DNA from 3 places in the Nitrospira lenta genome. Region 1 is predicted to be linked to each of the others. Evidence: riboswitches for the same ligand, from Rfam matches in the RefSeq annotation. Region 1 holds a riboswitch; each other region holds the start of a gene.
The links. Region 1 has a riboswitch for cobalamin ahead of NITLEN_RS15960 (ABC transporter substrate-binding protein). Riboswitches for the same ligand answer to the same signal wherever they lie in the genome.

Region 1 (7,768 bases):
CTGGTCAAGGGCATTGCCACGTTGTTCAACGCTTGGAAGATCGATGTAGTCGATGGCCGCGGCAGGTTGGTCGATGCGCGCACGATTGCGGTGACCGCAAAGGATGGCTCGCAACGGCAGGTGCAGGCGGATGCGATTCTGATTGCTACGGGATCATCCTGGCCGCAGCTGGCGCAATTTCCTGTCGACGGGAAAACCATTATCACCAGCAAGCAGGCGCTCGATCTCGAATCGGCTCCGCCGCGGATGATCATTCTCGGCGCCGGGGTCGAGGGGTGTGAATGCTCCTCGCTCTTCAGTGGCTTGGGTACGCAGGTGACCATGGTCGAGCTGCAATCGGCCGTGCTTCCATTGGAAGATGAAGAGGTTTCTGTGCTGATGGCGCGCGAGCTCAAGAAGCGCGGCGTCGATGTCAGAACGGGCACGACGATTCAAGAGGCGCAGGTGCGTGATGGACTGGTGGTCGCGCAACTCAAAGATGGCAGTACGGTTGAAGCGGAGATGCTTCTGGTCTCGATTGGACGCGGATTTCAATCCCGTGACATCGGGGTCGAGGCAGCCGGTATTGCGCTGGGGAAGCGGGGCGAGATTTTGGTCGATGACCGGATGGAGACGAATGTGCCCGGCGTCTATGCGATCGGCGATGTGGTCGGAAAGGCCATGCTTGCTCATGTGGCGTCGGCGCAAGGGAAAGTCGCCGTTGAAAACATCATGGGGCATCCGACAGCGATCCGCTATGACGTCATTCCTGCCGGTATCTTCACGTTGCCGGAAGTTGGCCGGGTTGGGCTGACGGAACGGCAGGCTCGTGAACAGGCGCAAGCGGCCGGCCACGATCCGGAGCAGGCCGTCAAGGTGGGACGCTTCCGCTACGCGGCGCTGGGTAAGGCGCAAGCGACCGGCGATATCACGGGCCTGTTCAAAGTGATTGCGGATGCGGTGACCGGCCGGTTGCTCGGTGCGCACATTGTCGGCGCCCATGCGGCGGACCTCATTCACGAAGCTGCGCTTGCCATCGAGCAGGGGGCGACGGTATCGCAGATCAGCCACATGATTCATGCCCATCCGACGCTCGCGGAAGGTTTCGTCGAAGCAGTCGAAGATGTCGAGGGTTGTGCGATTCACCAGATGAAGAAGAAATCATGAGCGTGCTTCAGTCGCTCCTCATCAAGCTGAGCATGTTGGCGATGACGATGGGCGTCGTATTGTGGATCGGCTGGCAGGTTCCCCAAACGATGCAGCGGCCTGCGGTGACTCATGCAGCGTCGTTGTTTTCCGATAACGCCTCTCCAACCGTGGTTCCGGTAGGCGAACCAACGATTCCGTCTGCCGGAGTGAGTGAGGTGCGCAGGGAGGCGAATAGCGCGCAACGGGTGGATTTGAACCGTGCGACGGCGGCGGACTTCGATCAGCTTCCGGGCGTCGGGCCGGTGTTGGCCAAACGGATGGTGGATTATCGGAAGTCTGTCGGGCGGTTTCATGCGGTCGAGGATCTGCGGGCGGTGAAGGGGATTGGAAAGAAGAAGCTGGAACAACTGAAGCCATTTGTCACGGTTGCGAAGTCAGCTGCAGTGGAACAGGGAAAGAAGGGGCCGATATGAGTGAATTGAGTCGGCAGCTTGATCTGATTTTGCGGGGAACCGTGGAGGTCATTCAGCGCGCAGAACTGGAGACGAAGCTGACTCGCTCGTTGAAGGAGAATCGTCCCCTTCGCGTGAAAGCGGGATTCGATCCGACTGCGCCTGATCTGCATCTCGGCCATACGGTCCTGATCCACAAGCTGAAACATTTTCAAGATCTCGGGCATCAGGTGCTCTTCCTGATCGGCGATTTTACCGGCATGATAGGCGATCCCACCGGCGTGTCGGAAACCCGCCGCGCGTTGACCAAAGAGCAAGTGCAGGAGAACGCCAAGACCTATCAGCGGCAGATTTTTAAGATCCTCGATCCGCAGAAGACCGTCATCGAGTTCAATAGTACCTGGATGGGTGCGATGACGGCCGAGGGCTTGATTCAGCTGGCGGCGCACTATCGCGTGGCGCGGATGATGGAGCGGGACGATTTTCACAAACGCTTTCACGAGCAAAAGCCGATCAGCGTCCATGAGTTTCTCTATCCGCTGGTGCAGGGGTACGACTCAGTTGCGATGAAGGCGGATGTGGAGCTGGGTGGGACCGACCAGAAGTTTAATTTATTGGTCGGGCGGGAACTGCAACGGGACTTTGGGCAGGAGTCGCAGGTGGTCATCACGATGCCGTTGCTGGAAGGCACGGACGGCATCAAGAAGATGAGCAAGAGCGTCGGCAACTACATCGCGCTCGAAGATAAGCCGGAAGACATGTTCGGGAAGGTGATGTCGATCAGCGACGCGTTGATGCTGCGGTACTATGAATTGCTCACCACGGAAGATCTTGCGCGAGTGAAGGCATTGCATCCGATGGAAGCGAAGCAGTCGCTGGCCGAGCTTCTTGTGGCTCGGTATCACGGTGAAGAAGCGGGGAGGCAGGCGAGAGGCGCTTTTCAGCACAAATTTTCCGAGCGTGAGTTTCCGGACGAGCCGGATGTGCGGCTCGTGCTGACGGAGCAGGATTTGAAAGATGGGCAGTCGATCGGACTGGTTGATCTTGTAGCCAGGACAGGCTTGGTGACGAGCAAGAGCGAAGCCCGGCGGCTGGTGATTCAAGGTGGCGTGGAATTTGATCAGAAGAAGCAGAGCGACGCCAATGCCACTGTCACGTTGGATGCCGGTCGCCAGTACCAAATGAAAATCGGCCGGCGCAAGTTTGCCGTGGTTGAGCGGGCCAAGTAGGACGGCCTTTCTTGACTTGGAATCGTCGCCCGCGTAGGATGCACCACAGCGAGCGGGCGTAGCTCAGTGGTAGAGTCCTTGCTTCCCAAGCAAGTTGTCGTGGGTTCAAATCCCATCGCCCGCTCCAAATTCACACGTCACACCTAAGGACTTGGACGGCACGCGCTTCCAAGTCCTTTTTTGTCTCTTTCGCCGGTGCGGTGATGGAAACGGGTCAGAGACTTTTCTATAGAGCGCATCAAGATACACGCACGTGATTAGGAGGGACGTGACATGAAGATGGGGCAACCTCTAGTGATTGTGATGGCTGCATTTCTTGGCGGCATTGTCGGAGGCGTGCTGAGCGATCAGTTCCTTTCGGGCAGGGCTGTTCAAGCGCAGAAGGCAAACGGTGTGAATGCGGAAGAGTTTTTACTATTGGATCAGGCGGGGAAAGCCAGAGCCGGCCTTGGGCTGGACACGAATGGTGAAGTCGGACTCGTGCTGAGGAGCAAAGACGGCAGCAGGACTCTCGCACTGTCGGCCGATGATCCGCAGGCGATCAAGTTGACCGAGCGCGGAGGCCGAGTCCTGCTCTCAATGCCGTAAAGATTGAATGGGAGCGGAGAAGGACCTAGACGGCCTTCTTGACCAGTCCTGAGCGGAGGCACCGGGTGCACACGCGAATCTTTTTGTTGGCTCCGTCGATGACGGCGCGAACAGTCTGAATATTAGGGTTGAATACCCGCTTGGTCTTGTTGTTCGCGTGACTGACGTTGTTACCTGATTTCGGTTTTTTCTGACAAAGATCGCAAGAGAATGCCACGGTAGTGCTCCTTCTGAGTGATCGAGCGAATGATTAGCTCGGTAAAATAGCACATTAAGACGAACTGTGACAAGTAGCTGGCTAGATGCCGGTGGCTGTCTTGAGAATCGACAGGAGAAGGGACGGAATGGAGACTGCGAATTGGATCGGATTCGTTGCCGGGACACTCACCACCATTGCGTTCCTGCCACAACTACAGCGGACCTGGAGGACAAAGTCTGCCGATGATATGTCGCTGGCGATGTTGGTGACCTTTACAACAGGAGTCTTTCTGTGGCTAGTCTACGGTCTGTACCTGATGGCATGGCCGATCGTTGTCACAAACGTCATCACGTTTCTCCTGACACTCACGATCTTGGTGCTCAAGCTGAAGTATCAGAAGCTGCGTTGACGCCTCTTGCTACGAGGCCGGTGACGGCGCTGTGAAGGCAGGCGGAAGCGGCACGCTGATATCGAAACTTGGATCTCCCCCATCGTCGAGCCGGTCTTTCCCCACACTATAGAGTTTCTTTTGTGTTGGGCTCCACAGCATGGGGAGTCCGGTGAAGGGGTCGAAGTACATCGAGCCGACTTCCGCCAGTCTGGTCGGAATGGTGACGGTGGCGGTGGGCTTGCGCATCAGGATTTGCAGTGAGACCAGGCGCAGCCGCGCATCTGTTTCAACCAAGTGTTGACTGAAGGGCTCCCATTGCGGTTCGAATTCCATCGGATCGGCCAGCCGTTCGAGAAAGGTTCGGGGCGACTGTCTCGCGATATATTGCAGGCGAGGAAGCGGGCTGTGATTCGTTTCAGCGGCCTTAATGGTGGCGTCGTAATAGCTCGAATACGCGTCCCAGGTGCGCTGGCCGGATGCGGCCAGGCCAAATCCCGTCAGGCTTTTGGGGTGCGCCACTTTTTGGAATGCATCGGACGGCAGATGGGCCAGGATCGTGACCGTTTCCAGGATGTGAGGGTCGGCCTGAGAAAGCCGGGTTCCATTTGCCGATTCCGTACGGCTTCGTTGATAGCCCATCATAAATTCATTTTGAATCGGCCAACGGAGTGAGTATTCAGCTAGAGTCAATGGCTGGAGCAAATTGAGCCCTTGAACCAGCACGCGTTTGTCGACCGTGCTTTGACTCAGCATGCGCGACAACAGTTCGACATCGTCTTCGATCATCACTGACGCTAGTATCTTCACCGGGAGGGTTCGGGCTTCCCGCAGGACGCTACGCCACTTGGCAACGTCCAGGGTGAGTCGATCGAGCCCGGTCCGTACCTGTTCGCCGAATCCGATTGCCACAAACAGGCGGTGGGCCGCCATAAGCTCTTCAATGCGGGGCGCGCCGGTATGTCCGTATCCCCAATCCTCAAACTGCATACGGAGAAATTGTTCGTATCGTGTGACGAGTGGCGCATAGAGCGAAGCCGACAACCGAAACGAAGCCTCGTTGTTCTGGAATTCCGACAACGGGTCGTGGGCATGCCATTCGGGAACGACACGGTCGTAGGCCACCGGCAGTCGAAGCTCTGTCCGTCCTGGTTTGTCTAAGTCATAGCCGCGTTCTGTCGGTCGTGCCCCGGTTTCACTCCAGATGTCGTATCCGGTTTGGACGGGGTTCGTTCCACCCGCAGCGGCCATCCCCAGCAACAGAAAATAGCCGTTGTCGAGCGGGCGTTCGATATTGCGGGCCGGTGGAGTTGAGAGTCTGACAAATGTCTCGCTAGGCTTGTCCTTTTTCGCCGACCAGATCAGGCCTGATAGTTCAAGAAAGAGCCCAATGATACAGAGGCTAATAATAATGTTCCGCATGGATTTCTGCGCCCTCGTTGTTCAGGGTATGGTCAGCCGGTCACTCTGTACGCGGGATCTCCGTAGCGCCGGATCAGCAAGGCTCATGCCGACCGGACGATTTTTCTAACCTCGCATTGATAGGCCGTTCTCCAGATTTAATGAGGCGCGTGGACGCCCTGGATCCTGCGCTCGCCGCACGCGTTTCGGCCATTAATGAACTTGACAAAAATCAGCGGGGTCTCCTATTGTGCCTCCACACATATGATTCTTGGGTTAGGGAAGAGGGTGTAACTCCCTCGCGGTCCCGCCGCTGTGAATGGGGACGAAACCCGGTATTGCCACTGTCCACCTGGTGGATGGGAAGGCGCGGGGAGTAGGGTGAACCATGAGCCAGAAGACCTGCCCAATGAATTGACCATCGTTCCCTCGAGGGCTGGGGAACAGGCGAGGATGAAGAACCGGGTGCAATCCTCAAGGTCTCTGTCAGGCCTTGGGGATTTTTTATTTGCGCTCGCGTGGCCGTTGGATTCTGATCGGTGTGGTGTTGGCCGTGGCCATCGTGACGGGTAACTCCGTCGTGTGGGCCTGCGGTGAGGGGGACTGTGCGGAGATGAAGCGGCGTCAGCAGGGGATTCTGACCGGTATGCCGTTTATGGCTCACGTGTCGTCGCGGTCATTCGTCGACGATGCCGGCCGGAAGATGTATTTGGCCAAGACGCCGACGCGTATCGTCTCCCTGGCGCCAAGCGTGACCGAAATCTTGTTTGCCATCGGTGCGGGGGATCAACTCGTCGGGGTGACCGATTTTTGCGACTATCCTCCGGAGGCGTCGACGAAGCCAAAGCTTGGGTATGCCCATCCGAATCTCGAATCGATGATGGCTCTCCAGCCAGATCTCGTCTTGGCCCCGCAGGAATTTCTCAAACCCGATGTCATTCTGAAGCTGGAGCAATTGAAGGTTCCGGTCTTCATCCTGTCCGCCGCGACGGTGGAAAATATTCTAGGACATATTCAAACGCTGGGGCGCATGCTGGATCGCTCGGTGCAGGCCAATGCCATTGCCATGAGCTTGCGGCAGGACATCGCCGCTGTGCGAGTCAGAACTCAGACGGTGTCTCCTGTGCGGGTGCTGTACGTACTGAATAGTCAGCCGTTAATAACCGTGGGGCCGGGAAGTTTTATCGATCAACTGCTTCGAATCGCCGGAGGCGCCAATGTCGCCGCTCAGAGCCAGCTGCCGTATCCACGGCTGAGTTTGGAAGTGGTGCTGCAGCAGGATCCGGAAGTGCTGCTCTTCCCTGTGGGAAAAGCCGAAGGCATTCCAGATAGTGAGCAGCAGACCTGGCGGCAATGGCAGTCCATGACGGCGGTCCGGCAAGGCCGGTTGCACCAGATTCCCGCCGATCTCTTGAACCGGCCGGGGCCTCGAATCGGCCAGGCGCTGACGATGCTGGTGAACATTCTTCACCCTGAGCTTGTGGCTGGACCATCGCCCCTCCCGTAGCAAAGAGCCTATGACGCCCCTATCCCCTCAGCTTCTGACTCCCGAACCGCCATCCCTCGCGTCGACCAGATTCGATGGAGAGACGGCGAGTCATCGGGATGCGTGGCGGCGCACAGGCACGATTCTGACGCGCCGCCGGTGGCTTGGGATCATGGGGGCGTTGGGCGCCGCTAGCGTCGCACTCTGCATCCTCTGTCTCCAGTTTGGAGCGACGCGCGTCGATCTTGCGACGGTGCTGGTCATCGCGAAACAGTGGCTGGGTTTGGGTAGCGTGGAGAGTGAGGGCGGGGGCACCGCGGCTATCATTATGATGCACATTCGATTGCCTCGGGTGTTGATGGGATTTGTCGTCGGCGGCAGCCTTGCCGCGGTCGGCGTGACCTTGCAGGCGTTGCTGAGAAATCCGCTGGCTGACCCCTATGTGCTCGGTGTCTCAAGCGGCGCGGCCTTAGGCGCGGCCCTGGCCATGCTTCTGGGTATCGGGGCCTCGCTGCTGTTCTTACCCCTCCTCCCGTTGTGGGGGTTTGCCGGCGGGTTGCTGGCGCTGCTCTTGATCTATCGATTGGCTCAGTCACAAGGGCGTCTGCCTATCCATAGTCTCTTGCTGGCCGGCGTCATTCTGAACGCGATTCTCACCGCGCTGATTATGTTCATCACGTCGATCATGGAACCGAATCGATCTGCGGGCCTGATGGCCTGGCTGATGGGATCGCTTACGGCGCCGGGCTATCCGGCATTGGGTGTGCTTGTCGGGTATGCGGTGCTGGTGTTGGTGATCGTGATGCACAAGGCGCATGCGTTGAATGTGCTGACTCTGGGGGAGGAAACGGCTCGCTCACTGGGCATTGAGACGGAGCGAATCAAAAAGCAGTTGTT
Region 2 (7,768 bases), on a different contig from region 1:
AGGATATCGAAGATGTCATCGCCGATCTTGAGGACGCGCTGGAAGCGATTTGAGCAGCCCCACGGGCCGAGCAATTCATCGCCGGCCGATTGAATGACAGACAAAAGGAAGGATCATGAGAGAGCTGGTGTGGGAGAGGCGGCAGGCGATACAGGAATAATCGGCACATCGGGGCGGGCAGGCGATTGTGAATCATGAAGGAGATCGGCTTTGCATCGTATCCGGTGCAGCCGTTTCGGCTTGATCTGACGGTCTGGGCGCTGCGCCGCTGCTCCCATATTTTGTGCAGATGGAGCGGGGGATAGGACAAATGATGAGACCTCCCCAGAAACTAGACCGCTGAAAACTGGAAATGCGCTCCTTCTGACCCTTCCCTGAAAACTAGACCACGCGGTGCTGGAAATTCGATGCCTCCTGCAGCCCGGTTTGAGCCGCCTGTTCGACAAATTCCTGGGGTGTTAAGTTCCCAAGCGAACCATGCGGCCGGTGCTCATTGTAGTCGATCCGCCACGCTTCAATCTTCTGTCAGGCATCGTGCAGCGAGACGAACACCTGCGCGTTCAAACATTCGTCTCGAAAGCGCCCATTGAAACTCTCAATCACCGCATTCTCCACGGGTTTCCCGGGCCGAATAAATCGAGTTTCACTCCGTGCTCGTATGCCCAGGCGTCAAGTGCCTTCGAGGTCAAGTCGCTCCCATTGTCCACTGTGATCATCTGCGGGTAGCCGCTCCGGTTCGCCACCCGTTCCAGAGCCGCCACGACTTTCGTTCCCGGGAGGGTGAAATCGGACTCGATTAATTGACTGTGCCGGCTATAGGTATCCACGACCGTGAGCGCTCGAAACCGCTGGCCATCCAGTAACGTATCCGCCACAAAATCCATGCTCCACCGCTCATTCATCTCACTCGGGTGTGGTGGCACGACCCGCAGATGACTCGACCGTTTACGACGGCGCGGTAATCTCATCGTAAGCCCTTCTTCCCGATAGATCCGATGCACCCGCTTCCGATTCACTACCCAGCCTTCGCGTCGGAGCATGACCTGGAGGCGCAGATAGCCAAATCTCGGCCGCGCTTGCGCCAACTCCCGCACCCGCATGCGAATCGCCGTATCCTCCCGCCCGTGGTGTCGGTAATACCACGACGCCCGATTCAACCGCAGGAGCCCACAGGCCCGTCGCACTCCAATCGGACAGTGCCCGAGCACCTCCCGCACGAGGGCGCGTTTGCGCGTGGGCTTCAGGCCTTTTGTGCGAGCACCTCTTGCAGGATGACTTTGTCCAAGGTCAGATCCGCCACGAGCTGCTTGAGTCTGCTGTTCTCTGCCTCCAGTTGCCGTAACCGCCGAATCTCGGCGATCGCCATCTGGCCGTAGCGTTTCCGCCAGACGTAGTACGTCGCCTCACTGATCCCCAGCTTCCGCGTTACCTCCGGAATCGGTGCCCCCGCATCGATTTGCCGCAAGGCCGTCGCAATTTGCTTCTCGGAAAACAGAGGTTTCATTAAACGCACGAAGGAAACACTGTTTTACTGACAATCACTTTTGAGATTGTTACTGCAACGATACTCGCCTTTTCAGGACATGCCCGCGCTGTATCTTTATAAGGAGCTGAAAATATTTGCGCTTTTTCACTGTGGTGAGCCTGGGCAACTAAATAAACAACCGGTCTCAGTGCATGTCTTGTTAAGTTATTGGGCTTTGTGGTCGCGCAGTTCGCGTAAAGCTGCTTCGGATCGCGTGCACTCATGATATTTCAGCCTTGACAGGGTGGACTAGCCCGCGTTAGGTATCTTGGCTGATAATTGAGTAATCTCTCGGATGCCCGCTAGGGCGTAACAGGGAAGTCCGGTGAAAAACCGGCGCGGTCCCGCCACTGTAAGTGGGAAGCTCCCCCGTTTTAGCCACTCGACACACTTGTTGGGGAAGGCTGGGGGTAGCGTTGAAGGTTCGACCTTCTGAACCCATGAGCCAGGAGACCTATCCGAGCTGACATAGTACGGTTTCTCCGCGCGGTAACGGAGGATCTCTCCTGCCTTTTTGGCATGCGACCTCTTGTTCCTGTTGTGGAGCTGGAGGTTTTATTATGCCGGCAGCCTCTCCCACGGTTTGTGTCGCATGACGACGGGATTGCTCATCGTCGGGCACGGCAGCCGTGATTCCAATGCCAATGGTGAGTTCGAGGCCTTGGTGGCAGCCTTTCGCGCGGCGCGACCCGATCTTGATGTGGCGCACGGCTATGTGGAGCTGGCCCGCCCGTCATTGGCCACCGCGCTTCGCGAGTTGGCGCAACGGGCCGATTCCGTTGTGGTCCTGCCGTTGTTCCTTTTTGCCGCGGGGCATGTGAAGAACGATATTCCGCTCGCACTCTCGCAGGCTCGGCAAGAGTTTCCCTCCGTCCGTTTTATCGTGGCCAATGCCTTGGGCATCCATCCCAATCTCGTGGAGCTGGCCTTTGAGCGGGCGCGGGCGGCGCTGGAAGGTGCCCGTGAATCCTCGAAGACTGCCGTCGTGGTCGTGGGCCGTGGTTCAAGCGACCCGGATGCGAACGGGGACTTCTGTAAAGTTGTTCGTCTCCTTGCCGAGGGGCGCGAGATCGGGTGGGTGGTGCCCTGTTTCATCGGCGTGACGAGACCGCTGTTTGAGGAGACGGTGGAGCTGGTCGCGCGCGCGCGCCCAGAGCGGATCGTCGTGGCTCCCTACTTTCTCTTCGGCGGAAGACTGATCACGAAAATTCGCGAGCAGGTGGAATCGTTCCAAGCGCGCTATCCCTGGATCAAGACCGAACTGGTACCCCATTTGGGAATCGACGACCGGTTGCTCCGCTTGATGGACGAGCGCCTGGCCGAAGCGACGGGAGGGGAGCGGCCGCTCCCCTGCGATACCTGTCAGTATCGTGTGCCGGTGTCCGCTGTGACCGAGCATGTGGGCGGGCTCAAAGCGCTGCTCTGGAGTCTGCGGCACGGTTTCACCCACGCGCAAGCTATGCCGCACGTGCATGCCCATCGCCCGCTGGCTAAACATGTCCTGGTCTGCGGGAATGTCGATTGTGCCGATGGCGGGAGCATTCCCCTCATTGCTACATTGCGGCGGCTGTTGAAGGACGCCGGGCGGGATCAGGATATTCGCGTGACGAAGACCTCCTGCATGGGCCGCTGCGGGGAAGGACCGACGGTCGCGGTCTATCCTGATGGCATTTGGTATCGGGGTGTGAAAGAGACGGATGCGAAGGAGTTGGTCGAGGAGCATCTGCTCGGCGATCGGCTCGTCAGTCGCCTGGTCGATAACATTATGCAGTAACGGAGGAGAGACGATGGCCTGTCATGAAATCGCAGGGTTGCGGCTAGGTTTGATGGAAGTGTTGGGAGTGAAGAACGAAGCCGAACGGCAGCATGAGTTGGCGGAGCTGGGGACCGGGGCCGATCAACCGGGGCCGATTCGTTCCATGTGCGGCGCCAAGGACTTGGCCACGCTCAAGCAGTTTTATGAGACGGCGGTAGCTGCGCTTGAAGAGCGCGTGTCTGCCACCCGCGCCGACGATCCGAAGCTGCCCTATCTGCGTACGCTGGTGGTGCTCACGAAGAAGGTCGATCTCGATCTGGCCCATCAGATCGAAGGGCTCACTCACCTCTATCGCGATCTCGATGAGATGCATGACTTTGTTCATGAGATTTATCCGGCGGAGTAGCAGCAATGGCCGTAGCGAAGACTGCCAGAGTGGTGGAAACCGAGAGGCTGGGGCCCGATACTCTGCTCCTCGATCTATGCGCGGCCGAGCCCTTGGGGTTCATCGGCGGACAGTACCTCATCCTTGATAGTCGAATCGTGTTGCCGAACGGCAAAGCCGTCAAGCGGGCCTACTCGCTCCTCACCGGCGATGCGGAACAATGTCGCTTTCAACTCGCGGTGAAGCGTATTCCCGATGGATTGGGTTCCGCCTTCGTGCACGGACTGGCAGCGGGAACGGACGTTTCGTTCAGCGGACCCTGGGGCAAGTTTTTCCCGAGAGAGGATGTCTCAGGCAGGACTTTGATCCTGGCGACGGATACAGGGATCACCGCTGCGCTGGGACTCTTACGCGCGACCCGTTTTGCGCCGTTGCTCCCTCAGGCCCGGCTCATGTGGCTGCGCGACTCGGCGGAGTATTTTCTCCCGGACGAGTTCGTGAAGAATCAGGTTCCCGTGGCTTGTGGCGAGGTGCGAATCGAGGCGATTCCCGCAGTTGGTCATCCGGAGCGGGTTCCTTATGCCAGCGCCATGCTTTGTGAAGTGTTGTCGCGTGGCGATCTCACTCAGGCCTTCATTGCGGGCGATGGAGTCGTGAACCTGGCATTGCTCGACGATTTGGTGGCGGCAGGAGTGGCCGTGAGCAAGGAACAGGTGGAGTCGTTCTTCAATATGCCGAAGAAGTCCGCATGACCGGACGGGAGCAGATTCTTGCCGCGCTGGAAACCGCACTTGAGTTTGGGGAGACGAGCGTCATCGTTCGTTCGTCCGGCGCGATCGCCGAGGTCCATGGCCTCCTCACTGTGCGGCAGGGGGCTGAGTGGGTTACGCTGGGCGAAGAGGGACAGACCCATGTGCATCTCAAGATCGAGGCTGGAAGCAGGCTTCTCTATCGACAGCAGGATGAGGCTAATGCGGCGCTGGAATTAGCAGGGCCGGATGGGGAGTTGCTCTGTCGGGTGACGTTCCGGGGTACGAATCGGGCGAAGGCAGAGAATTACACCCCTGAACGTGCGGCAAAGATTCGTGAGTGTTTTAGTGGGCTGGCGGGACATGAGTGATGGATAAGAGCGTACCGCCGAAAGATCGAAAGGGGTTGCGCACCGGGTTCACCACCGGCGCATGCGCCGCAGCGGCTGCCAAGGCCGCGGCTCGCTGTCTCGTGAAGGGTGCCATGCTGTCTGAAATTGAAACGACCTTGCCGAATCGGACACGCGTCACGTTCGCGCTCGCCCGTTGCGAGCGGCTGGAGAACCGTGCGATTTGCAGCATCATCAAGGATGCAGGCGACGATCCCGACTGTACGCATGGAGCCGAGTTGACGGCGGAAGTCGAGTTGCGCACCGAACCAGGCATCGAGATCAGGGGAGGTCAGGGCGTGGCCACGGTCACCAAAACCGGGTTGGGTTTAGAGATCGGCGGGCCTGCGATCAACCCGGTCCCGCGGCGCAATATCACGGAGATGGTGGGAGAAGAACTCGCCGGCGCTCCCTACGGAGGCGCAGTCGTGACGATCAGTGTGCCGGGCGGTGAAGAGATGGCCAAGCAGACCACCAACGCGCGGCTCGGCCTCCTGGGCGGCATCTCCATCCTCGGCACGACCGGCATCGTGAGGCCCTATTCCACGGCGGCGTTCAAGGCGAGCGTGATGCAGGAGATCGATGTCGCAGCGGCCGGCGGGCTGCGCGAGTTGGTGCTGACGACCGGCGGCAAATCGGAACAGTATGCGATGGCCCTCTATCCGCAGTTGCCGGAACAGGCCTTTATCCAGGTGGGCGATTTTATCGGCGTCGGCGTCAAACAATGTGCGAAGCGAGGAATCGTGCGCGCCATCATCGTCGGGATGATGGGGAAATTGTCGAAGATGGCCAACGGCAAGATGCAGACGCATGCCGCCGGATCGGAAGTGGATATGGAATTTCTGGCGTCGCTGGCAGCCGAGTTATCGGCGTCGGACGAGTTGGTGGCCGCTATCCGCCAGGCCAATACGGCCCGCCATGTGTTGGAATTATGCCGCGAGGCAGGCCTCGTCGGCATCACGTCGTTGGTTTGCAAGAGGGTTGTCGAACATTGTCAGGTTCACGCGGGCGGCACGCTGGCGGTGGAAACCTGTCTGGTAGATTTCGGCGGCTCGTTGCTCGGTCGTTACCCGGAGGTTCAGACATGAATGATATGAGGCAGATGACCGCGCTCGGGCGGAGTATTGAGGATGGCAGTTTCGCGATCATTGATCAGGAAGCAGGTCCGCACGATTTCAGGCCGGATGAATGGGAAGTGGTGCGCCGGGTGATCCATGCCACGGCGGATTTCGAATTTAAGACCCTGATGCGATTCCATCCCGATGCGATGCGCGCCGGGGTGGTGGCTCTTCAAGGAGGCTGCCCTCTCTTGGTCGATGTGAAGATGATTTCTGCCGGCCTGAACGAAGAGCGGCTGTCTTCCTATGGGTGCAAAGTCTATTCGTTTATTTCGGACGCAGACGTGATCGCGACGGCCAAGGCCAACAACTCGACGCGCGCGATTGAGGCCATGAAAAAGGCGCATCGCCTCACGCTGCTCGATGGAGCGGTGGTGGCGATCGGCAATGCTCCGACCGCGTTATTGGAGCTGGCCCGTTTGATTCGCGAGGAGGGAGCGAAGCCGGCTCTCATCATCGGCGTGCCGGTTGGGTTCGTGTCGGCGGCTGAGTCGAAGGACGTGACGCTGGAGCTCTCGACTCCCTTTATCGTGGCGCGCGGCCGCAAGGGGGGCAGCCCCATCGCCGTTGCGATCATCCATGCCCTGTTGCTCCTCTCGGCAAAGACGCCGGCATGAGTTCACGGCGCGCCATTACTTTGATCGGGATCGGGGACGACGGCTGTGCGAGCCTGACGAGCCGCGCCGTGAATGCGGTCATGAAGGCGGGGGTGCTCGTGGGGGGCGAGCGCCATCTTGAATTTTTCCCGCAGTTTCAGGGCGAGAAGATTGTCCTCAAGGGCGGCGTGGCGTCGGTGCTCGACCAGGTGGCGGAACTGGCAGAGGAACAGAATGTCTGTGTGGTGGCGTCCGGCGATCCTTTGTTTTTCGGCATCGGCAGCCTGGTGATTAAGAGGCTAGGCACCGAGCATGTCGAGGTACTGCCTCAGCCCAGTTCGATGCAGTGGGCCTTTGCGCGAGCCGGATTGAAGTGGGACGATGCTGCGTTTGTCTCCTTGCATGGCCGCTCGTCCGAGGGATTCCTGACCAGGCTCAAGGGCCAGGCGAAGGTGGCGATTTTCACCGATGAAAAGAATTCGCCATCGGTGTTAGCTCAGTGCATGGTCCTACATGGAGAGACTGCCTGGGAGGCCTGGGTCTGTGAGAATCTTGGCGGTCCGGATGAAAAGGTTCGGCGATTCGACGTAGCGGTGCTTGCTACTTGTCAAGATGTCGGGCCGCTCAATGTGCTGTTGCTCGTCCGCTCCGATCCCTCCTGGCGCGCTCCCTGCACCATTCCGTTCCTCCATGAGGATCAATTCGCGAAGCGGATGCCGAAGAAGGGCCTCATCACGAAGCGTGAAGTGCGATTGTTGTCGCTGGCCGCGATGGGGATTAGACCGGACAGTGTGGTCTGGGATATCGGGGCCGGTTCCGGATCTGTGTCGATCGAGGCGGCGTTGCTGGCGCCAAAAGGCCTGGTCTACGCGATCGAGGTCGATCCGGAGGGCGTCGAGATCTGCCGCGAAAATCTGTTGGCCCATGCGGTGGACAATGTGCGCGTCATCGCGGGCCGAGCGCCGGAGGCGCTGACCGGTCTGGAAGCGCCCGATGCCGTCTTCATCGGTGGCAGCAAAGGGAGCATGGAAGAGATCATCGACGTTGTCATGGACCAGCTGCAACCGGGCGGCCGCCTGGTCGTGAATGCCATCACCTTGGAGAATGTCGCGGAGACCTATCAGACCTTGCGGAAGCGCGGGTTGGTGCCGGAGGTTACCTTGCTGCAAGTATCGCGAGCCGAGCCCTTAGCCCATTACCTTCGTTACGAGGCCTTGAACCCGATTCAAATTTTTGCCGTCGAGAAGCCC
Region 3 (7,768 bases), on a different contig from region 1:
ATTGCGGAGTCGTTGACTCGGCTCCGATCGAACTACGATCTGGTCGTGATCGAGGGGGCGGGGAGCCCGGCTGAGATCAATTTGAAGGATCGCGATATCGTCAATATGCATGTGGCCAAGCTGGCGGATGCGCCGGTTATTCTGGTGGGGGATATCGATCGAGGCGGCGTCTTCGCTTCCTTTGTCGGGACGATGGAACTGCTCGAGCCGGACGAGCGGGACAGGATTGCGGCCTTTGTCGTGAATAAATTTCGCGGCGATCTGGCGTTGCTCACACCGGGGCTCGAGTTTTTGAGCGAACGCACAGGTAAGCCGGTGCTGGGTGTCGTGCCTTATATCAAAGACCTCCGCATCGCCGACGAGGATTCCGTATCGCTTGAAGCGCGACTGGCTCGGCGTAGACCCTCCCAGCAGGAACTAGATGTCGTGGTCGTGCGCGTGCCGCACCTCTCCAACTACGACGATGTCGAGGCGTTGGAACATGAGGCGGGGGTTGTCGTGCGTTTCGTTGAGCAGCCCGACGAAGTTGCGGGTGCCGATCTCGTGATTCTTCCCGGTTCGAAGAGCACGGTGGCGGATCTCGCGTGGCTCCGTGCCAGTGGTTTTGCCGGCGCGATTGAGGCGCGCGCCCGTGAGGGTGGACCGCTCTTAGGTGTATGCGGCGGATGCCAAATGCTTGGTGAGATGATCGACGATCCGCACGGAGTGGAGTCGGCGGAGCCTCACGTACGGGGATTGGGACTGCTGGCCCTACGGACCCACTTCGAGCAGGAGAAAGTCACGGCGCAGGTTCTAGCCCGCGTGCGGTGCCCCTCGTTTCTCACCGATGGCGTGGGGCTCGAAGAAGCGGTCCATGGATATGAAATCCATATGGGAATGGTGGTGCCACATAATCAGCAGGCGAGCCCCTTCGAGATTCAGTCGCGGAACGGACGCACAAAGGTACGCAGTGACGGGGCTCTCAGCAGCGATGGGATGGTGGTGGGCACCATGTTGCATGGCCTGTTCGAGAATGAGGTGATCAGGGCGCGGACTCTTTCTTTCCTGCGTCGGCGCAAGGGGATTTTCGCAGGCGACATCATCCGGTGCATTCCCACGAAACAGGACGAGTACGACCGGCTAGGAGCCGTGGTGCGTGGGCATCTCGACTGTGAGCTGCTCTGGCGTCTCACTGGCCGGTGCCCGGTGTTGCCACGGTGAATGATGCGTCAGAGTTTCGGGGTGAGAACCATGAGCCACAAGGGAGCCTATGAATCCAACTGATGGCAGTCTCTGGGCCTTGCTCGGTCTCGCCTTCGCATTGGGGTTGAGCCATGGAGCCGACCCAGACCATCTCACCGCCATCGATGGCATGACGAGGGCGTCTGTCGATCGGCATCCGAGAATGAGCCGGTGGGTGGGGACATGGTTTGCGTTCGGGCATGCCCTCTCTGTCCTGTTGATTGCGGGGTTGATCGCATTGGCGGCGGAGTATCTGCAATCGTTCAACGACTCTGTGCTGCACGTGAGCGGGGTTTTATCGGCCTGCCTGTTGTTCGCCATTGGGACATTAAACCTCGCCAGGCTGAGGACATTGCCGGCTGGAATGACGGTTCCGAGCCACGGGGTCATCGGCCATTTTTTGCCCAGACAGTTGCTCAACATCACACACCCGATGAGCGCCGTGCCGATCGGCGCCTTATTTGGACTGGGGTTTGAGACCGCCAGCCAGATGTCGGCCTGGGCCTTGGCCGGCACGATGGGCTATGGCCTGCTGGGCGCGCTGCTGATCGGCGTGGCCTTCAGCCTGGGGATGGTCGTTACCGATTCCCTCAACGGCCTTGTTGTACGCCGGATGTATTTGGCGGCGACCACGATGGCGATCCAAGGCAATCGCATGATGACACTGACCGTCGTGGGGCTGGCCTACGTCGTCGGGATCATCAAATTACTCCAGCCCACCTCGTTTGCGTTGCCGATTAGCGATCTGGGTCTCACGATTATGGTGCTAGGCGCGGTATTGCTGGCGTTTCTGACCGCACTGATCAAACCCAAGTGCCGGGTGGCGTAACAGAAGGGAGGCCTACTAGAGCAGTAACTTTTTCAATCCAATGCATTGATAGCCCATGTACCCCAAGGGAAGCGCGGTAGAAGCCGCCACTGGTCCGCAACTGTGATCGGGGACGAAATCTGCACTCAGCCACTGTCCGCAAGGATGGGAAGGCGCAGAGAGTAGGACGAGCCGAGAGTCAGGAGACCTGGGTACATGGAGACTCCAGAAACCCCTTTCGTGATCAAAGGAAGAGCCCTATGCTTTGCCGTCTTGTCATGGCCTCAGGAATTGTGTTGTGTCTCATGCCCCTCAATCTTTTTGCCAAGGAGGGTGAAGGGGATCCCGTGGAAGTGCAGGAAGTGACGGTGATTGGACAGCCAGTCGAGCGCCAGGGGACGGGGACGCTCAATCTCGACAGTCTAAGTATGACGTCCAGCCGCTTGGGGCTGACGCTACGTGAGATTCCAGCCAGTATTGAGGTGATCGGTCAACAGACCATTCAGGAGCGCGGATTTCGGTCGATCTCCGAAGCGATCGAAGGCGCGACGGGGGTGACGGTAGGCGACGCACCAGGAGACCCCGCGAACTTTTCCATGCGGGGGTTCACGAATAACCAGATTCGATTGCTGAACGATGGGCTGATGACCGGCCCGGCCAATATGACCTCGCGCCCGCGTGACACGTGGAATCTTGATCGCATCGAGATCCTGAAGGGGCCCGCGTCGGTGCTCTATGGGGAAGGGGCGATTGCCGGCGCGATCAACTTCGTGACCAAGCGACCGGTCCGTGAGTTACAGGGAACGGAGACGTTTCTCTCGTATGGCACCTTCAATACAACCAGGGCCGGTGTGGGCAGCGGAGGGACCCTCGGGACCGATAAGCTGCATTATCGAGTGGACCTGAGTTATCAGAACTCCGACAACTTTCTGGGCGTGCAGCGGGCACCCTATACCTATTGGAATGGGACCAGCGCCCTCCTCTATGACGTGACCTCTCGTCTCAGCGTTGAAGTATCCTTCGATCTCGGGTTCGATCGCAGCAAGCCCTACTTTGGCACGCCGCTGGTGCCCTCGTCGTTTGCCACCCAAGGGGTCAACGGAGTCGTAAGCACACTCGATGGGCGCACTGTCGATAGGCGGATGCTGCGGCAAAACTACAACACCCAGGACAGCGACATGAGTGCGCTGACCACGTGGACGAAGCTCAAAACGACTTGGAAGCCGACCGATCTGATCGAAGTGCGGAACCAAGCCTATTACTACACGGCGAAGCGCCATTGGCAAAATGCTGAAACCTACACATTTAACACCGGGACGCAGCTTATTGATCGTGATCGATTCTATGTGGCGCATGATCAGACTATCATCGGCGACCGACTCGAGTTTCAGGTCAACCAGCCCGTCGCGTCGTTGAAGAATCGTTTTGTGACGGGATTGGACTTTAGTCGTCTCGACTTCACGAGGCCTAGTTTTTTTAATGGGGCGGGTGGGAGCGTGGACCCGTTTGCCCCTGTCGCCGGACTGTTCGGGCCGATCGCGGCAGCAACGCAGAAGGCAATGGTCACCACGACCGCGCTGTTTGCCGAGGATCAGCTTAGCCTGACCGATCAGCTCAAGCTGATCGCCGGGTTTCGACATGATCGTATCGATTTGACTCGGGAGTTGTTCGACACCGCCGGCGTCCTCGATACGACGAGCAGTTTCTCGCGGAACTTCAATCCCACCACCTGGCGCGCAGGCCTTGTCTATGACGTGCTGCCGCAGATCACGCTCTATGGGCAATACGCGACGGCGGCTGATCCGGCTGCCAGCAATATTTTCCTCGTGACACGTCAGGAAAGTTTTGCACTCGCGACCGGGGCGCAGTGGGAGGTGGGCGCCAAAGGGGACTTCTGGAACAAACGGGCCGAGTGGACCGTTGCGTACTTTGATATCTTCCGGAAAAACATTCTGACGCAAACCTCGCTGACGGAAGCGGTCAACGTCGGTCGGCAGTCGTCTAAAGGCGTCGAGCTGTCCATGGGGGTGCGTCCCACCGAAGCGTGGCGAGTACAGGGAAATCTGACCTTTCTATCCGCCAAATTTGACGACTTTGCCGAACTGTCCGGAGGCAGTGTGGTCTCCCGGAACGGCAATCGCCCGTTCAATGTGCCGCAGGCGATGGCCAACCTCTGGTCGATCTACCGGCTTCCAACGGCGGTGCCGGTCGATCTCGGCGCGGCGCTGCGCTATGTGGGAGATCGCTACAACGATGCGGCGAATGCCATACGGATGCATGCGTATATGACGGCCGATGCCTGGATGACGGTGCCATACAAGAATCTGTGGTTCACGCTGCGCGGGCGCAACTTGTTCGATAAAACGTATGCGAGTTGGGGCGATAATTTCTATCCCAGCGAAGTCATTATCGGGGCGCCACGGACGGTTGAATTGAGCCTGATGGCGCGATTCTGACAGGGGTGCAGGGATGCGTTGGGTGAGTGCCGGACTGACAGGAATCCACCGTGTGTTGGGAGTGGGGATCGGTCTGCTCGTCATGCTCTGGTTCGGATCGGGTGCGGTGTTGCTCTTTGTGCCCTATCCGAGCCTGACCGAGGCGGAGCGATTCCAATGGCTTGAGCCACTCCAGTTGGAGTACTGCTGTGTGCCGCTGGAATCGGTTTGGAGTCAGGTCGGACCCAGCCAGGGGGTTGAGCGGGTGCGTCTGCTGATGGCTGCCGGGCGTCCGGTCTACGTCATCTATTTTCTGGACGGTACGCTGACGAGTCTGTGGGCGGATCGTGGAGAACCCATGTCTGGGGTCGCGTACAGCGATGCCTTACGTATTGCACAACAAGGTGTGCCGCGCGAAGACGAGATCGCGGCGGAGGCGCTGCAGGACGATCAATGGACGGTCCAACAGCGTTTCGACCCCTATCGGCCCTTGTGGAAAGTCCCATTGCACGATGCGGATGGGCGTGAGGTATACGTCTCTTCCAAAACGGGGGAAGTGGTGATGGAGACGACGGTGTTCGAGCGAAGGTGGAATACGGTAGGTGCTGTCATCCACTGGCTCTATGTGCCGGTGCTACGTCGGCATTGGGCTGCGTGGGATCAGACGGTCTGGTGGCTGGCTGCGGCTGGCGTGGTCACTGCCGCCACCGGGTTTGTGCTCGGTCTTCAGCATCTTCATCACTGGAGACGGCAAGGCCATAGCAGCCCCTTTTCGGGGATCAAGCGATGGCATCATCTTTTTGGAGTGGCTATTGGATCTGTGGTCTGTACGTGGCTCTTGAGCGGCATGTTCTCGATGGATCATGGGCGCTGGTTCTCGATCCCCGAGCCAACGGTAGACCAGCGTCAACGCTTCATGGGTGGAACGTTGGTGCCTGAAGATATTGCCGTTCCGTTACGAGACGCCATGCGGCAGGCCCAGCTCGGTGATGCCGTTAAAGAGATCCTGGTTACCAAGGTTGGGGGAGTGAGCTACTATGTGTTCCGCTCAGATCCTGAGCAGCAAGTGGTGATGAGCGCGGTCACGGCGCATGCGCCGTTTCTGGAATTTGGTCTCCAGGCTCTTCGTCAAGCGGCGAAGGCCGTGTTCCCAGCTCATGAAATTAAGAGGAGCGAAATCACCTACGGCGACATGTATTACTATAGCACGACCCACAATCCTCGGCCGCTTCCTGGTTTGCGAGTTGTTTTAGACAATCCGGCACAGACATGGCTTCACATCGATATGAAGACAGGCCAGCTGATGGAGCTCATGGATCACAGCAGGAGAGTGTATCGATGGCTGTTCCATGGTCTGCATAGTTGGGATATCCCGTTTCTTTTGGAACACGACCGCCAACGGAAGATCTTACTCCTGGTGTTCTGCGTCGCTGGGTTCCTGTTCAGCTTGTCCGGGGTGTATTTGGGGATTACGGTGTTTGTTGGTCGGTCGCAGCCGAAACCACCAGCCACTTAATAGTGCATGGTCTTCCGAGGAGGCGGGAGGACAGACACCGTGGCATTGTCCGTGCTTTCATCCGTCAAGATCCACACGATGGTGAACGGTCGTTGACATAGAAATCTGTTTCACAAATGTTTGGTCTCAATAAAGTCGATTGACTGCGGTCGCTCTGCCGATTGGCGACATGGGTCTCACGATCACTGTGTTCGGAGCAGTGCTGTCGGCGTTTCTGGCAGCTCTGGTGAGAGCAAAGTATTGGGTCGCGTAAGTGAAAGGAGGCCTACTAGAGCAGTAAATTTTTCAATCCAATGAATTTCTAACCCATGTACTTTAAGGGAAGCGCGGTAGTAGCCGCCACTGGTCCGCAACTGTAATCGGGGTGACGTATGGCCCCATACTGAGACAGTGCTTAACCAGAGCCGACGACTTTTTCTGACCCTCTAGGCTTGTTAGCTCATATCGGCGTGACGCTAGTCTGCACAGCAGCTCATTTTCGACACGTCTTTTGTGTACGACAACGCGGCGATTTTAAGCGCCTCGGACATGGTTGGATAGACGTGCAGCATGTGGGCGAAGTCGTCGATACTCGCACCAAAATGAAGCCCCATTGCCGCCTCATGAATCACCTCTGCCGCGTTCATTCCGTGCATTGACACCCCCAGCACCTTCTTCGTTGTCCGGTCCGCCACCATCTTCAGAACCCCTCTGGTCTCCCGGACCGCCCCAGCTCTGGGAACGAGAGACATAGGAATAACCCGACAATCGCACGCGTACCCGCGCGCATTGGCCTCCTCGTCCGACAGTCCGACGACGCCCATCTGCGGGTCGGTAAAAATCGCTCGCGGAATCACGGCGTGGTTTACCTTATGGCCCCCTTTGCCGTTGAGCGCATTCTCGGCGGCAATCCCACCGTCCTGCGCCCCCACAGGAGTCGCCATCTGGCTTCCTGTGTTGGAACCAATGACATCTCCGGCGGCATACACGTGCTCGGCAGAGGTGCGAAGCTCCTCATTGACCTTCACGAAACCACGTTCATCCAGATCGACTCCTGGAAGGTCAAGCCCCAGGTGTTCTGTATTCGGTGTGCGCCCCGTGGCCACAAGGAGCTTCGCCGCTTTCAGTTCCTTCTGACGCCCGTCCACCTGGAGCGTGACGACGACTTGGCGTTCATCGCCCTGCACCCGGCTCACCGTGGTGTTCGTCTGGATGGCAATGCCCTCCTCACGAAATACGTCTGCCACTGATTGTGCAATCTCCGGCTCGTAGGCCGAAAGAATTCGCTCTCCGCGTGCCAGAATCGTGACGCGGGTGCCGAAGCGCGAAAACATCTGGCCCAGCTCCAGCGCGATGTAACCGCCACCGAGTATGATGAGCGACGCCGGAAGCTCTGTGAGCTCGATGTCTTCGTGACTGGTGAGCAGGTCGCTGGTGAGATACGGCGTGTCACGAAGCCCGGGAACCTCTGGCACGGTGGGCGCGCTTCCCGTCGCGACAAGGAACCGAGGCGCTGAGAGCACCTGCCCGTTCACGGTCACCTCGTTGGGGCCGCTGAAGCGAGCGGCTCCTTCAAAAACGCGGATGCGTTCAGAATTGGAGATAATGCTCTCATACTTCTTTCCCCGGTAGTCTTCAATCACGGCATCCTTCTGCTCGATCAGAGCGCGGAAGTCCAGGCCCATCGAGGCAGGAGAGAGCCCTGGGTAGCGCGGATGCTTCGACTCGTAGAGGATTTTTGCGGCTTCGATGAGGTTCTTTGAGGGCAAGCAGCCACGATTGACACACGTGCCACCGAGCGTTCGCACC

Region 2: another riboswitch for cobalamin. It lies ahead of NITLEN_RS04925 (CbiX/SirB N-terminal domain-containing protein); the one in region 1 lies ahead of NITLEN_RS15960 (ABC transporter substrate-binding protein).
Region 3: another riboswitch for cobalamin. It lies ahead of NITLEN_RS04840 (TonB-dependent receptor); the one in region 1 lies ahead of NITLEN_RS15960 (ABC transporter substrate-binding protein).

Annotation. Positions count from the first base shown of each region.
Region 1 is NZ_OUNR01000020.1:67,048-74,815, reverse strand. Features, by position in the region: gene lpdA (dihydrolipoyl dehydrogenase) at 1-1,146, shown strand, start outside; gene NITLEN_RS15995 (helix-hairpin-helix domain-containing protein) at 1,143-1,601, shown strand; gene tyrS (tyrosine--tRNA ligase) at 1,598-2,809, shown strand; tRNA gene NITLEN_RS15985 (tRNA-Gly) at 2,862-2,936, shown strand; gene NITLEN_RS15980 (hypothetical protein) at 3,083-3,397, shown strand; gene rpmB (50S ribosomal protein L28) at 3,423-3,614, opposite strand; gene NITLEN_RS15970 (SemiSWEET transporter) at 3,742-4,005, shown strand; gene NITLEN_RS15965 (hypothetical protein) at 4,015-5,406, opposite strand; cobalamin riboswitch at 5,643-5,809, shown strand; gene NITLEN_RS15960 (ABC transporter substrate-binding protein) at 5,879-6,892, shown strand; gene NITLEN_RS15955 (FecCD family ABC transporter permease) at 6,903-7,768, shown strand, end outside.
Region 2 is NZ_OUNR01000001.1:1,029,058-1,036,825, reverse strand. Features, by position in the region: gene NITLEN_RS04935 (trans-sulfuration enzyme family protein) at 1-53, shown strand, start outside; partial or broken gene NITLEN_RS04930 (IS3 family transposase) at 382-1,504, opposite strand; gene NITLEN_RS17840 (hypothetical protein) at 1,504-1,749, opposite strand; cobalamin riboswitch at 1,802-2,001, shown strand; gene NITLEN_RS04925 (CbiX/SirB N-terminal domain-containing protein) at 2,118-3,299, shown strand; gene NITLEN_RS04920 (DUF3209 family protein) at 3,313-3,687, shown strand; gene NITLEN_RS04915 (FAD-dependent oxidoreductase) at 3,693-4,418, shown strand; gene NITLEN_RS04910 (hypothetical protein) at 4,415-4,786, shown strand; gene NITLEN_RS04905 (cobalt-precorrin-5B (C(1))-methyltransferase) at 4,786-5,892, shown strand; gene NITLEN_RS04900 (precorrin-8X methylmutase) at 5,889-6,539, shown strand; gene cbiE (precorrin-6y C5,15-methyltransferase (decarboxylating) subunit CbiE) at 6,536-7,768, shown strand, end outside.
Region 3 is NZ_OUNR01000001.1:1,013,325-1,021,092, reverse strand. Features, by position in the region: gene NITLEN_RS04850 (cobyric acid synthase) at 1-1,200, shown strand, start outside; gene NITLEN_RS04845 (HoxN/HupN/NixA family nickel/cobalt transporter) at 1,250-2,050, shown strand; cobalamin riboswitch at 2,093-2,259, shown strand; gene NITLEN_RS04840 (TonB-dependent receptor) at 2,290-4,485, shown strand; gene NITLEN_RS04835 (hypothetical protein) at 4,499-5,980, shown strand; gene merA (mercury(II) reductase) at 6,436-7,768, opposite strand, start outside.